Regions from separate parts of the Microbacterium sp. F1-18 genome, predicted to be linked through region 1. Evidence: predicted binding sites of a transcription regulator. Region 1 holds the regulator's gene; the other holds the start of a gene.
The links. The regulator LexA, encoded in region 1, represses DNA repair genes until DNA is damaged. The targets are predictions, from matches to a motif close to TCGAACANNTGTTCGA.
Positions count from the first base shown of each region.

Region 1 (5,113 bases):
CCGCCGCCTGCGTCAGACCGCTCAGGTGGTACGGCAGGCGCACGAGACGCAGGGCGTCGATCAGCGTGGCGTCGGCCGCGAGGTAGCCCACGCGCGCGCCGGCGAACGCGAACGCCTTGCTCATCGTGCGCGACACGACGAGCCGTTCGCGACCTCCGAGAAGCGTCAGAGCGGAAGAGCTCTCGCGCGGCGCGAACTCCTGGTAGGCCTCGTCGACGATCACGATGCCGTCGGTCGCGTCGTAGACAGCCTCGATGACGTCGAGACCGAGAGGTGTGCCGGTCGGGTTGTTCGGGGCGCAGAGGAAGACGACGTCGGGCCGCAGATCGGCGACCTGCGCTGCGGCGGAAGCGGCGTCGAGCGTGAAGTCGGGCGCACGCGTCCCCGCGACGTACTGCGCGCCGGTCGCGCGCGTCAGCAGCGGGTACATCGAGTAGGTGGGGCCGAAGCCCATCGCGGTGCGGCCCGGTCCGCCGAAGGCCTGGAGCAGGTGCTGCAGCACCTCGTTCGATCCGTTCGCAGCCCAGATCCGATCCGCCGTGAGACCGTGGCCCAGGTACTCGGCGAAGGACTCGCGCAGGTGGGTGAACTCTCGATCGGGATAGCGGTTGACATCTCGCAGGGCACGGGCGACGGCATCCAGGATGTCGTCGGCGACCTCTTCGGGAACCGGATGCGTGTTCTCGTTGACGTTCAGCGCGACCGGGAGCGGCGCCTGAGGGGCACCGTACGGGGTGAGGCCTCTCAGATCGTCTCTGAGGGGCAGATCATCCAGACTCGGGCTCATCCCACCCATGCTAGGCCGCAGCGCGTCGTCGAGTGACCGAACTCGGCGGACTCACCGCGCGCAGCAGCTCGTCAGCTGGCGTCCGTGTACTCGAGCGGGATGGCCAGCGTCTGGCCGGCCTCGAGCTGACCCGAGCCGAGCGCGTTGAGTCGGACGATCGCGTCGACGACGTCGCGGGGGTCGGCCGCGGGGGCGACCTCTTCGGCGATCGACCAGAGGGACTCCCCCGACATCACGGTGACGGTCGTGAACGAGCCCGCGGGCGCCCCTGCGTCGTTCGAGGCGAGCGCGCCACCGCCGGAGAGTGCGACCGCAGTGATGGCGACGACCGCCGGGAGGGCGGCGATCGTCGCAACGACGCGGCGTCCGCGGCGCGTCATACGCAGGCGGGTACGGGGGGCCGGTGCGAAGCGGGCATCGATCGTGGTCATGACATCTCCTCGGGAGCGGTAGGAAGATTCGCCCTCGCCTCTCGGCCGGGAGAGACGGGTGCGAACTTCGGTTCCGAACGTATCTTCGATATTGTGTGGTGTCAACCACCCACCGAAATCGGAGACCGATCGAAGAGACACGCGGAGCGTTCCGTGATGTCGCCGTCGTATCGGGCTACCTTTTCGACAGCGAGAGCCCACCACGAACCTCCGACATCGGGTCGGGGACGGGGCGTGACGACAGGAGACCGGCGGTATGAGCGAGAAGCCGCAGACGCGACGACGCAAGAATCTGAGCGACAAGCAGCTCGCGATCCTCGAGGTGATCCAGCACGCGATCGCCCGCAACGGCTATCCGCCGAGCATGCGCGAGATCGGCGACGCGGTCGGCCTCAAGTCGCTCTCGAGCGTCACCCACCAGCTGAACCAGCTCGAGCTCAGCGGCTACCTCCGCCGCGACCCCGGCAAGACCCGGGCGATGGAGGTCCTGATCGACCTCCCCGGCACGGCCGGTGAGAACCCGGCCGATGCGGCGCCCGCTCTCGGCGACGCCGCCCTGGTCCCTCTCGTGGGCCGGATCGCGGCCGGGGTCCCGATCACCGCCGACCAGCAGGTCGAGGAGATCTTCCCGCTGCCACGCCAGCTCGTCGGCAAGGGAGAGCTCTTCATGCTCAAGGTCGTCGGCGACTCGATGATCGATGCGGCCATCTGCGACGGCGACTGGGTCGTCGTGCGCGCACAGGCGACAGCCGACAACGGAGAGATCGTCGCCGCGATGCTCGACGGCGAGGCGACCGTGAAGACACTCCGTCAGCGCGACGGTCACACCTGGCTCCTCCCCCGCAACTCCGCCTTCGAGCCGATCCTCGGCGACGACGCGACGCTCCTCGGCAAGGTGGTCGCCGTCCTCCGCGCCGTCTGACCCGCGCGCCGCCGCGCACCTCCCGTCATCTCGCCGCGGGGTGCCGCGGCTCGCGTAGCGTGGCGGTATGTCGCAGCAACTGCCCTACGGTTCCTGGCCTTCTCCCCTGACCGCATCGTGGGCGAGCTCGTCGTCACTGCGCCTCGACGGCGCCGGCTTCGTCGGCGATGAGGTCTGGTGGGGCGAGTCGCTGCCCGACGAGGGCGGCCGCGTCGCCGTCGTGCGCCGCCGAGGCGACGGCGAGGTCGAGGTCGTCCTTCCCGCCCCCTGGAACGCCCGGTCACGCGTCCACGAGTACGGCGGAGGTGCGTGGGCGGTCTCCGATGACGGCGATCTGTTCTTCGTCGACAAGTCCGACCAGCGCATCCGTCGCCTCCGCCCCGGCGGCGAGCCCGAGGCGCTCACCCCCGACGAGAGCGGCACGCACTACGGCGGGCTTCGCTGGCAGCGCGGCGTCCTGCTCGCGGTGCGCGAACGCGAACGCTCAGAGGGCACTCCCGGACGCCACATCGTGCGCATCGACGGCGCTACGGGCGCCCACGCTTCGGGCGTGACCGAGCTCGCGGGCGGCAGCGACTTCGTCGCCCAGCCCGCCCTCTCACCCGATGGCTCGCACCTCGCCTGGGTGGCCTGGGACCACCCGGACATGCCCTGGGACCGCACCCGCATCCGCGTCGTCGACCTCCGCGCCCCGCACCGGGTCCGTGACGTCGCCGGTGGCAGCACGGCCGCGCTTCAGCCGGAATGGACCCCCGATGGCCAGCTCGTCGTCGTCGACGAGCCGACCGGGCGCTGGAACCTCTACCGCGTCGACCCCGACGCCGACGCGAACCCGGCCCCGATCTCCCCCGCCGACGCTGACACAGGCGGCGGGCTGTGGGTGCTGGGAACCCGCTGGTACGCGCCGCTCGATGACGGCCGCGTCGTCGCCGTCCGCACGCACGGATCGGATCAGCTCGTCGTCATCGACCGCGACGGTGGCGCCGTCCCGCTCCCGGTACCCGCCACAGCGCGGCTGCAGATCGAGGATGTCGCGGGCAGCAGCGCCCTCGTCAGCGGCACGATGCCGGGCGCGACGGGGCTGTGGATCGTCGATCTGGACAGCGGCGAGGCGACCGCGGTGCGCGGCGGCGCTCCCGATGTCGATGCGGCATGGATTCCGCACGCCCGTCAGCTGACGACCGAAGGCCCGCACGGCCCCGTGCACGCCTTCGCCTACCCGCCGACCAATCCCGACGTCGAAGCGCCGACCGATGAGCTGCCACCGTACCTCGTGTGGGTACACGGCGGTCCGACCTCGCATGTGGGCGGTACGGCGGACAGCAAGGTGGCCTACTTCACCAGTCGCGGCATCGGCGTGCTCGACGTCAACTACGGCGGCTCGACGGGCTACGGCCGCTCGTACCGCGAACGACTGAAGGGCCAGTGGGGCGTCGTGGACGTCGACGATGTCGCGACCGCTGCCCGAGGGCTCGCCGCCGACGGACTCGCCGACCCGTCACGTCTCGCGATCGAGGGCGGCTCCGCGGGCGGCTGGACCGTGCTCGCGGCGCTGGTCGGAACCGACGTGTTCGGTGCCGGCGTCTCGCGGTACGGCGTCGGCGACGCACGCGCCTTGGCGGCTGAGACGCATGACTTCGAGGCGCGCTACCTCGACGGGCTCATCGGCCCGCTGCCCGAAGCGGAGCAGGTCTACATCGAGCGGTCGCCCCTGAGCCGGCCGGAACGGTTCCGGGTGCCGCTGCTGCTTCTGCAGGGCGACGAGGACGCCGTCGTGCCCCCGGCGCAGGCGGAAGCCATCCGCGACGCTCTCGTCGCACAGGAAGTGCCCCATGCCTACGTGTTGTACGCGGGCGAGGGCCACGGGTTCCGGCGCACGGAGACGATCGTGCACGCGCTCGAAAGCGAGCTGGCATTCCTCGGCCAGGTCTTCGGCTTCGACACCCCGGGGGTCGCGCCGGTCGAACTCGACTGAGCCCTCGACCCGGTGCCCCGAGCCCTGAACATGGCGGGCTGATACACCCGAGCGGCAACTCAGACGGCGTAGGGTGCGAGCTCGGCGGCGAGGCGCTCGGACACGTGAGCATGCACGGCGGTGCCGTCCTCCTCGTGCGAGGTCGCGACGATGTGACCGCTCTCGTGCACAGCCGAGATCAGATCGCCCCGGTCGTACGGCACGAGCGCACGCACCTCTACCGCGGGCAGCGGAAGCGCGTCCTCGATCGCCGCGCGGAGGTCGTCGATCCCCTCGCCGGTCCGCGACGACACGAAATGAGCCGTCGGCTCGAGCCCGCGCAGCAGCAGCCGCGCGTCATCGTCGACCAGGTCGGCCTTGTTGAACACGACGAGCTCGCGCGTCGCACGCGCACCCACGTCGCCCATCACGTCGCGGACGGTCGCGAGCTGCGCCGCCGGGTCGGGGTGCGACCCGTCGACGACGTGCACGATGACGTCGGCGCCCGACACCTCTTCGAGCGTCGACCGGAAGGCTTCGACGAGCTGGTGCGGCAGATTGCGCACGAATCCGACGGTGTCGGTGAGCGTGTACACGCGCCCGTCAGCGGCCTCGGCCCGGCGCACGGTCGCGTCGAGCGTCGCGAACAGCGCGTTCTCGACGAGGACTCCCGCGCTCGTCAGCCGGTTGAGCAGACTCGACTTGCCGGCGTTGGTGTATCCGGCGATCGCCACGGAGGGGATCGTGTTTCGCCGACGCTCGGCGCGCTTCGCCTCGCGAGACGGCGCGAACTCGCGGATCTGCCTGCGCAGCTGCGCCATGCGCGTCCGGATGCGGCGGCGGTCGAGCTCGATCTTCGTCTCACCCGGACCACGCGAGCCCATGCCCGCGCCGCCTGCGCCGACCTGTCCACCGGCCTGACGGCTCATCGACTCACCCCACCCGCGCAGGCGCGGGAGCAGGTACTCGAGTTGCGCGAGCTCGACCTGAGCCTTGCCCTCGCGGCTCTTCGCGTGCTG
Region 1 is NZ_JBREVD010000001.1:29,376-34,488, forward strand. It holds gene ACU6RU_RS00160 (histidinol-phosphate transaminase) at 1-787, opposite strand, end outside; gene ACU6RU_RS00165 (LysM peptidoglycan-binding domain-containing protein) at 859-1,218, opposite strand; gene lexA (transcriptional repressor LexA) at 1,475-2,140, shown strand; gene ACU6RU_RS00175 (dipeptidyl-peptidase 5) at 2,208-4,115, shown strand; gene hflX (GTPase HflX) at 4,175-5,113, opposite strand, start outside.

Region 2 (5,113 bases), on a different contig from region 1:
CGAAACCGCTGAAGACCGACATCCCGACGGTCGCCGAGTGATCGGGCGAGAAGGTGATCATCACCGCCGCGACGGCCGCGAAAAGGGCGCGCGCGAGCTGGACATGCCGCACCTCGAAGGTGCGGGCGGCGGATGCAGCAGACACGGCGGACTCTCGCGATTCAGAACGGGATCCCCCTGATTCTACGCGTCCGACCCGGGAGGCCGCCCGTCGGCGGCATCCCCGCCGCATCCTGTCGGGAATCCCGCCGCACGCGCCGACGTTGGCTCGACACATGAAGGCACTGACGTACAACGAGTTCGGCGGCAACGACCGCTTCGAGATCACCGAGCGGGAGATGCCCCACATCGGACCCGACACCCTCGTGGTGCGCGTGGTGGCCGCGGGCCTGAACCCCGTCGACTACAAGGTGCGCGAGGGCTACTTGCAGGGGCTCCTCGACGTTCAGCTGCCCGCCGTTCCCGGCTGGGATGTCGCTGGCGTCGTCGAGAAGGTCGGTCTCGACACCCCCGAGTTCCAGGTCGGCGACCCGGTGCTCGCCTACGCCCGCGCCGACGTCGTCAGCGGCGGCTCGGTCGCCGAATACATGGCGGTTCCCGTGCGCACGGCCACGCGCAAGCCGGACGGTCTCGACTTCGCCGCCGCCGCCGCCATCCCCCTCACCGGCCTGACCGCGCTGCAGGCCATCGAACGTTCGGCGGTCGGCGAGGGATCGACGGTACTCATCCACGGCGCGGCCGGGGGCGTCGGCTCGTTCGGTGTCCAGCTCGCACGACTGCGCGGGGCGCGCGTCATCGGCACCGCGTCGGAGCGCAACCACGACTACCTTCGCGGGCTCGGCGCCGAGCCCGTGGTCTACGGCGACGGCCTCGCCGACCGAGTGCGTGAGATCGCCCCCGAGGGCGTCGACGTCGTGCTCGACTTCGCAGGCGGGAGCTCACTCGACTCCACGAACGACCTGCTGCGCGACGGCGGGGTCGTGACGTCGATCGCCGACCCGCGGGCGGCATCCGAGTTCGGCGGCAACTACATCTGGGTGCGCCCGGATGCCGCGCAGCTCGCCGAGCTCGCGCGTCTCGCCGCCGACGGTTCGCTGCGGGTCGAGGTCGCCGAGACCTTCCCGCTTGACGACGCCGCCGCGGCGTATGCCCGTCTCGAAGAGGGACACACGCGCGGCAAGATCGTCGTCACGGTCTGACCCGACCGGATGTCGGAGGCGGGCGCGATCCTGGAGTCGTGCCCGCCTCGCCGATATCCGAGATGCCGTCCCCGTGCCGCGTCTGCGGCGGGCGGGCGGGCGGGGTCGACGCCGACACGGGGCATTGGCTGTGTCGGCGTTGCGGGTGGCGCCTGGGCGACGCGTTCGACGCCGATCTACCCCGACCGGTCGTCCCCGTCGTCTACTACCTGCGATTCGGCGCGCGCGTGAAGATCGGCACGAGCGAGCGGCCGCGTCAGCGGCTGGCCGCGATCCGGCACGACGAGCTCCTTGCGCTCGAGCGCGGCGGCCGGCCGCTCGAACAGCAGCGGCACCGCGAGTTCGCGGCCCTGCGAGAGGGCGGTGAGTGGTTCACGCTCACTGACCCGTTGACCGAGCACATCGAGACGCTGCGGGCAGCGGCATCCGACCCATGGCTCGCCTACGACCGCTGGCTGGGCGACGCCTACCGGCGCGCGTCGTCATGACTCCGCGGCCGGCGCCGCGTCATTCTTCGGTGAGGAACTCGATCGCGGTCTGTCGGAACACCCGCGACCCCGGCGCATTGAAGTGATGCCGGTCGGGGATCTCGACGAATCGTCCCTGCGGCGTCGCGGCGGCGAGGGCTTTCGATCCCTCGATGATCGCGTCGCGCGATCCTGTCGCGAACAGCACAGGCTGCTCCGGCGCGTTGGCGGGGTCGGGGTCGGCGGTGCCCGAGGCGCGCATGCCGCCGGCGATCGCCAGCAACGCCCGCAGGTCGTTGCCCGGAACCCGTTCGGTCAGTCGAACGTAGTTCTGCGTGACCGGATCGGTCACCTCGGTGCCGTTCTCGACGAGCGCCCGCACCTGGTCGATGTCGAGGCGGGCGAGCGGGATGCCGTCGGGCACGCCACCCAGCACACCGCGGGTGATGCGCGCCGAGAAGTCCTTCAGCACCTCCCAGCCCACGCGCGCACCCAGCGAGTACCCGACGTACATCGCCGTGTCGACGAGGTAGGTGTCGAGCACCGCCTCGACGTCGGAGGCGAGCTGATGGAGGTCGTAGTCGGACGCGCGATGCGGCTTGTCGCTCGCCCCGTGACCGCGCTGGTCGAGACCGAGGACGCGGAACCCGGCACGCTGCAGGTCTCGCACCCAGCCGGTCGAGACCCAGTTGTCCTTCGTGTTCGACGCGAATCCGTGGACGACGACCACGGTCGGAAGTTCATCCTCCCCCCACGAGTAGGTGGCGATGCGATGGCCGTCTTCGCCGACGAGGACGAATCGCGGTTCGGGCAGCTCGGTCAGACCGGAGGATGCGGGGATGCTCACTGTTCCATTCTCCCGCCCAGCGGGGCCGTCATTTCTTCGCGGGGTCGTGACCCCAGTTCATGAGCGAATAGCGCCAGGCCGTCTCGGTGATGTCACCGGAGGGGCGCTGCGCGAGGTGCCGGTTGACATAGCCGACGACTCTGCGCATGTGAGAGACGTCGGACTCGGTCAGATCGCCTTTGTTGGTGCGCAGGATGTCGACGATGCGGCGGCCCGACCGGTGACCCGTCGACTCGCCTCCGCCCTCCTTCTGCCCGACCTCTTTCGACTCGTCGGTGTCGAGCCACTTCTCGAGCTCGGCAGGACTCATGTTCACCGCATCCCGGAACTCCCGCCGGGTCTGATCGTCGTCGTCGCTCATGGCGCGATCGTGCCTGCGGCGGCTGCCGGGATGCATCCTCTTGACAGCACGGTGTCTCGGCGCGGCGTGCCGTCCTTTCGTGGTTTCTGTCGTCGGCGGGTTGGGCGTTTCCTGCACAATTCGCGTATTCGATGACTTCTACACAGACGGATATATATTCGATGACGACGTCCGGGGTTGCTGCCATTATGGGAACATGACATCGAACGGCGATCGCGAGCTCGCAGGCGAGGGTGCCTCGGGCGGGGCGCCGCACGCTGCGGCTTTCGCGGGTTTCGCTGAGGCGCTCGACCTCTTCCACGTCGGGGATGTCGCGCGGATGCGGGCGTTGGCAGGGCTGGGTCGATCGGCGTTGCATGAGGCGCGCCGCGACGGGGTGCGAGGCATGGCGTCGGACATGGAGTTGCGGTCGGTGGCAGCCGAAGCCGCCGCGATGACGCGACTCACCGACCGCCGGTTGCAGGGCGAGATCGACCACGCGATGACCGTCATCGACGGCTACCCCGCCGTGTTCGACGCGTGGGTTGCGCGGCGGATCGAACGCGGACACGTCGATGTGGTCGTGCGGGTCGGTGCCGGGGTGCCGGATGAGGTGCGGGAATCGTTCGCGGATGCGGCGATCGGGGTGTGCGAACGAGATGTGCCGTCCCGGGTGCGGGGTGCGCTCGAAGCTCTCGCGGCCCGGCTGCACCCGCAGAACTTCACCGAGCGACACAAGGCTGCCGCCGCCGAACGGTGCGTGCGGGTATTCCACGGGACGGACGGGATGTCGCACCTCGTCGCCAACCTTCCGACGGTCATTGCCGCGGGGATGCTCGACCGACTGACGCAGATGGGGCAGTCCGTGAAGGACGCCCGGGTTGAGGGCGCCGGGGCGGGCGGGGCGGATGCCGCGGAGAGCTCGGCGGCGGATGCCGCGGGGGCCGGCGAGTCCGCCGATACGCGCACCATGGACCAGCTGCGCGCGGACATTCTGGGCGACCTCGTCCTCGGCGGGGCGCCGGTGGTCGACCCGACCTACGGGACCGACCGGGCCGGTGGGCTCGGGGCGATCCGGGCACGCGTGCAGGTCGCCGTCACGGCGGAGACGTTGATGGGGCGTGACCAGAACCCCGCCGAAGCCGTTGGGGCCGGGCTCGTCGATGCCGACACGGTGCGGCAGCTCGCCGGGCAGGTGTCCGAGTGGGATCGGTTGTTCATCGACCCCGTCACCAGGACCCCGATTGAGATCGACACCTACCGGCCGACCTCGTCGATGAAGAAGCTCCTGATGGCGCGGGATCAGCACTGCCGGTTCCCCGGATGTCGGCGGGCCGCGATCCGGTGCGAACTGGATCACACCATCGACTACGCCCTCGGCGGGCACACCCACATCTTCAACCTCGCCCACCTGTGTCAGCGACACCACTCGATGAAGCAGTTCACGAAATGGAAGGTCAGACAGCTCGGCGGTGGGGTCCTCGAATGGACCTCACCCCTCGGCCGGGTGTACCGCGAAGACGTGCCGATACCCGCGGTGTGCTTCACCATCGACTCGGGTGGACCACCGGAGAGACCACCCTTCTGACGGCGCGCCCGTCTCGCGCGGGTCTCATATCCGGCGCATAGGCTCGTCCAACGTTACGGATGGGCTGGCGGGCGATGCTCGGTGCACAACCAACCGAGGAGTCAGACGTGAGCCGCATCCCCGAACCCGACCGCACGCCCGCGGGGCCGGCCTACGAGGGCCGCCTGCTCGACCGCGCCGACGACGAAGTCGTCGATCAGGGCGCCGCGTTCGACATCCGCACGCTGATGACCCGGCGTTCCATGCTGAGCCTCGCCGGCATCGGCTTGGGCGCCGCGGCTCTCGCGGCCTGCACTCCCACGGCGACGGTCTCGCCCGCCGCATCGCCCACGGCGACACCCACCGCGACACCCACCGCGACACCGTCCGCGACAGCCGTCGCGAACGCGGGCCTGCCCGCCGGCGAGATCCCTGACGAGACCGCCGGGCCCCTACCCCGGCGACGGCTCGAACGGGCCCGACGTCCTCGAGCGGTCCGGCATCGTCCGCAGCGACATCCGATCGTCCCTGGAGGGCGGCGCAACCGCGGACGGCGTGCCGATGACCCTCCGGCTCACGATCCTCGACACCGCCCGAGGTGATGTGCCGTTCGCCGGGGCTGCCGTCTACGTATGGCATTGCGACGCCGCTGGCGGGTACTCGATGTACTCGACCGGGATCGAGAACGAGACC
Region 2 is NZ_JBREVD010000004.1:291,675-296,787, reverse strand. It holds gene ACU6RU_RS13425 (acyl-CoA synthetase) at 1-145, opposite strand, end outside; gene ACU6RU_RS13420 (NADP-dependent oxidoreductase) at 276-1,199, shown strand; gene ACU6RU_RS13415 (GIY-YIG nuclease family protein) at 1,262-1,687, shown strand; gene ACU6RU_RS13410 (alpha/beta fold hydrolase) at 1,707-2,513, opposite strand; gene ACU6RU_RS13405 (DUF3140 domain-containing protein) at 2,542-2,874, opposite strand; gene ACU6RU_RS13400 (DUF222 domain-containing protein) at 3,071-4,441, shown strand; partial or broken gene ACU6RU_RS13395 (intradiol ring-cleavage dioxygenase) at 4,549-5,113, shown strand, end outside.
Region 2: the regulator LexA is predicted to act here: its motif matches at 3,021-3,036, upstream of ACU6RU_RS13400 (DUF222 domain-containing protein).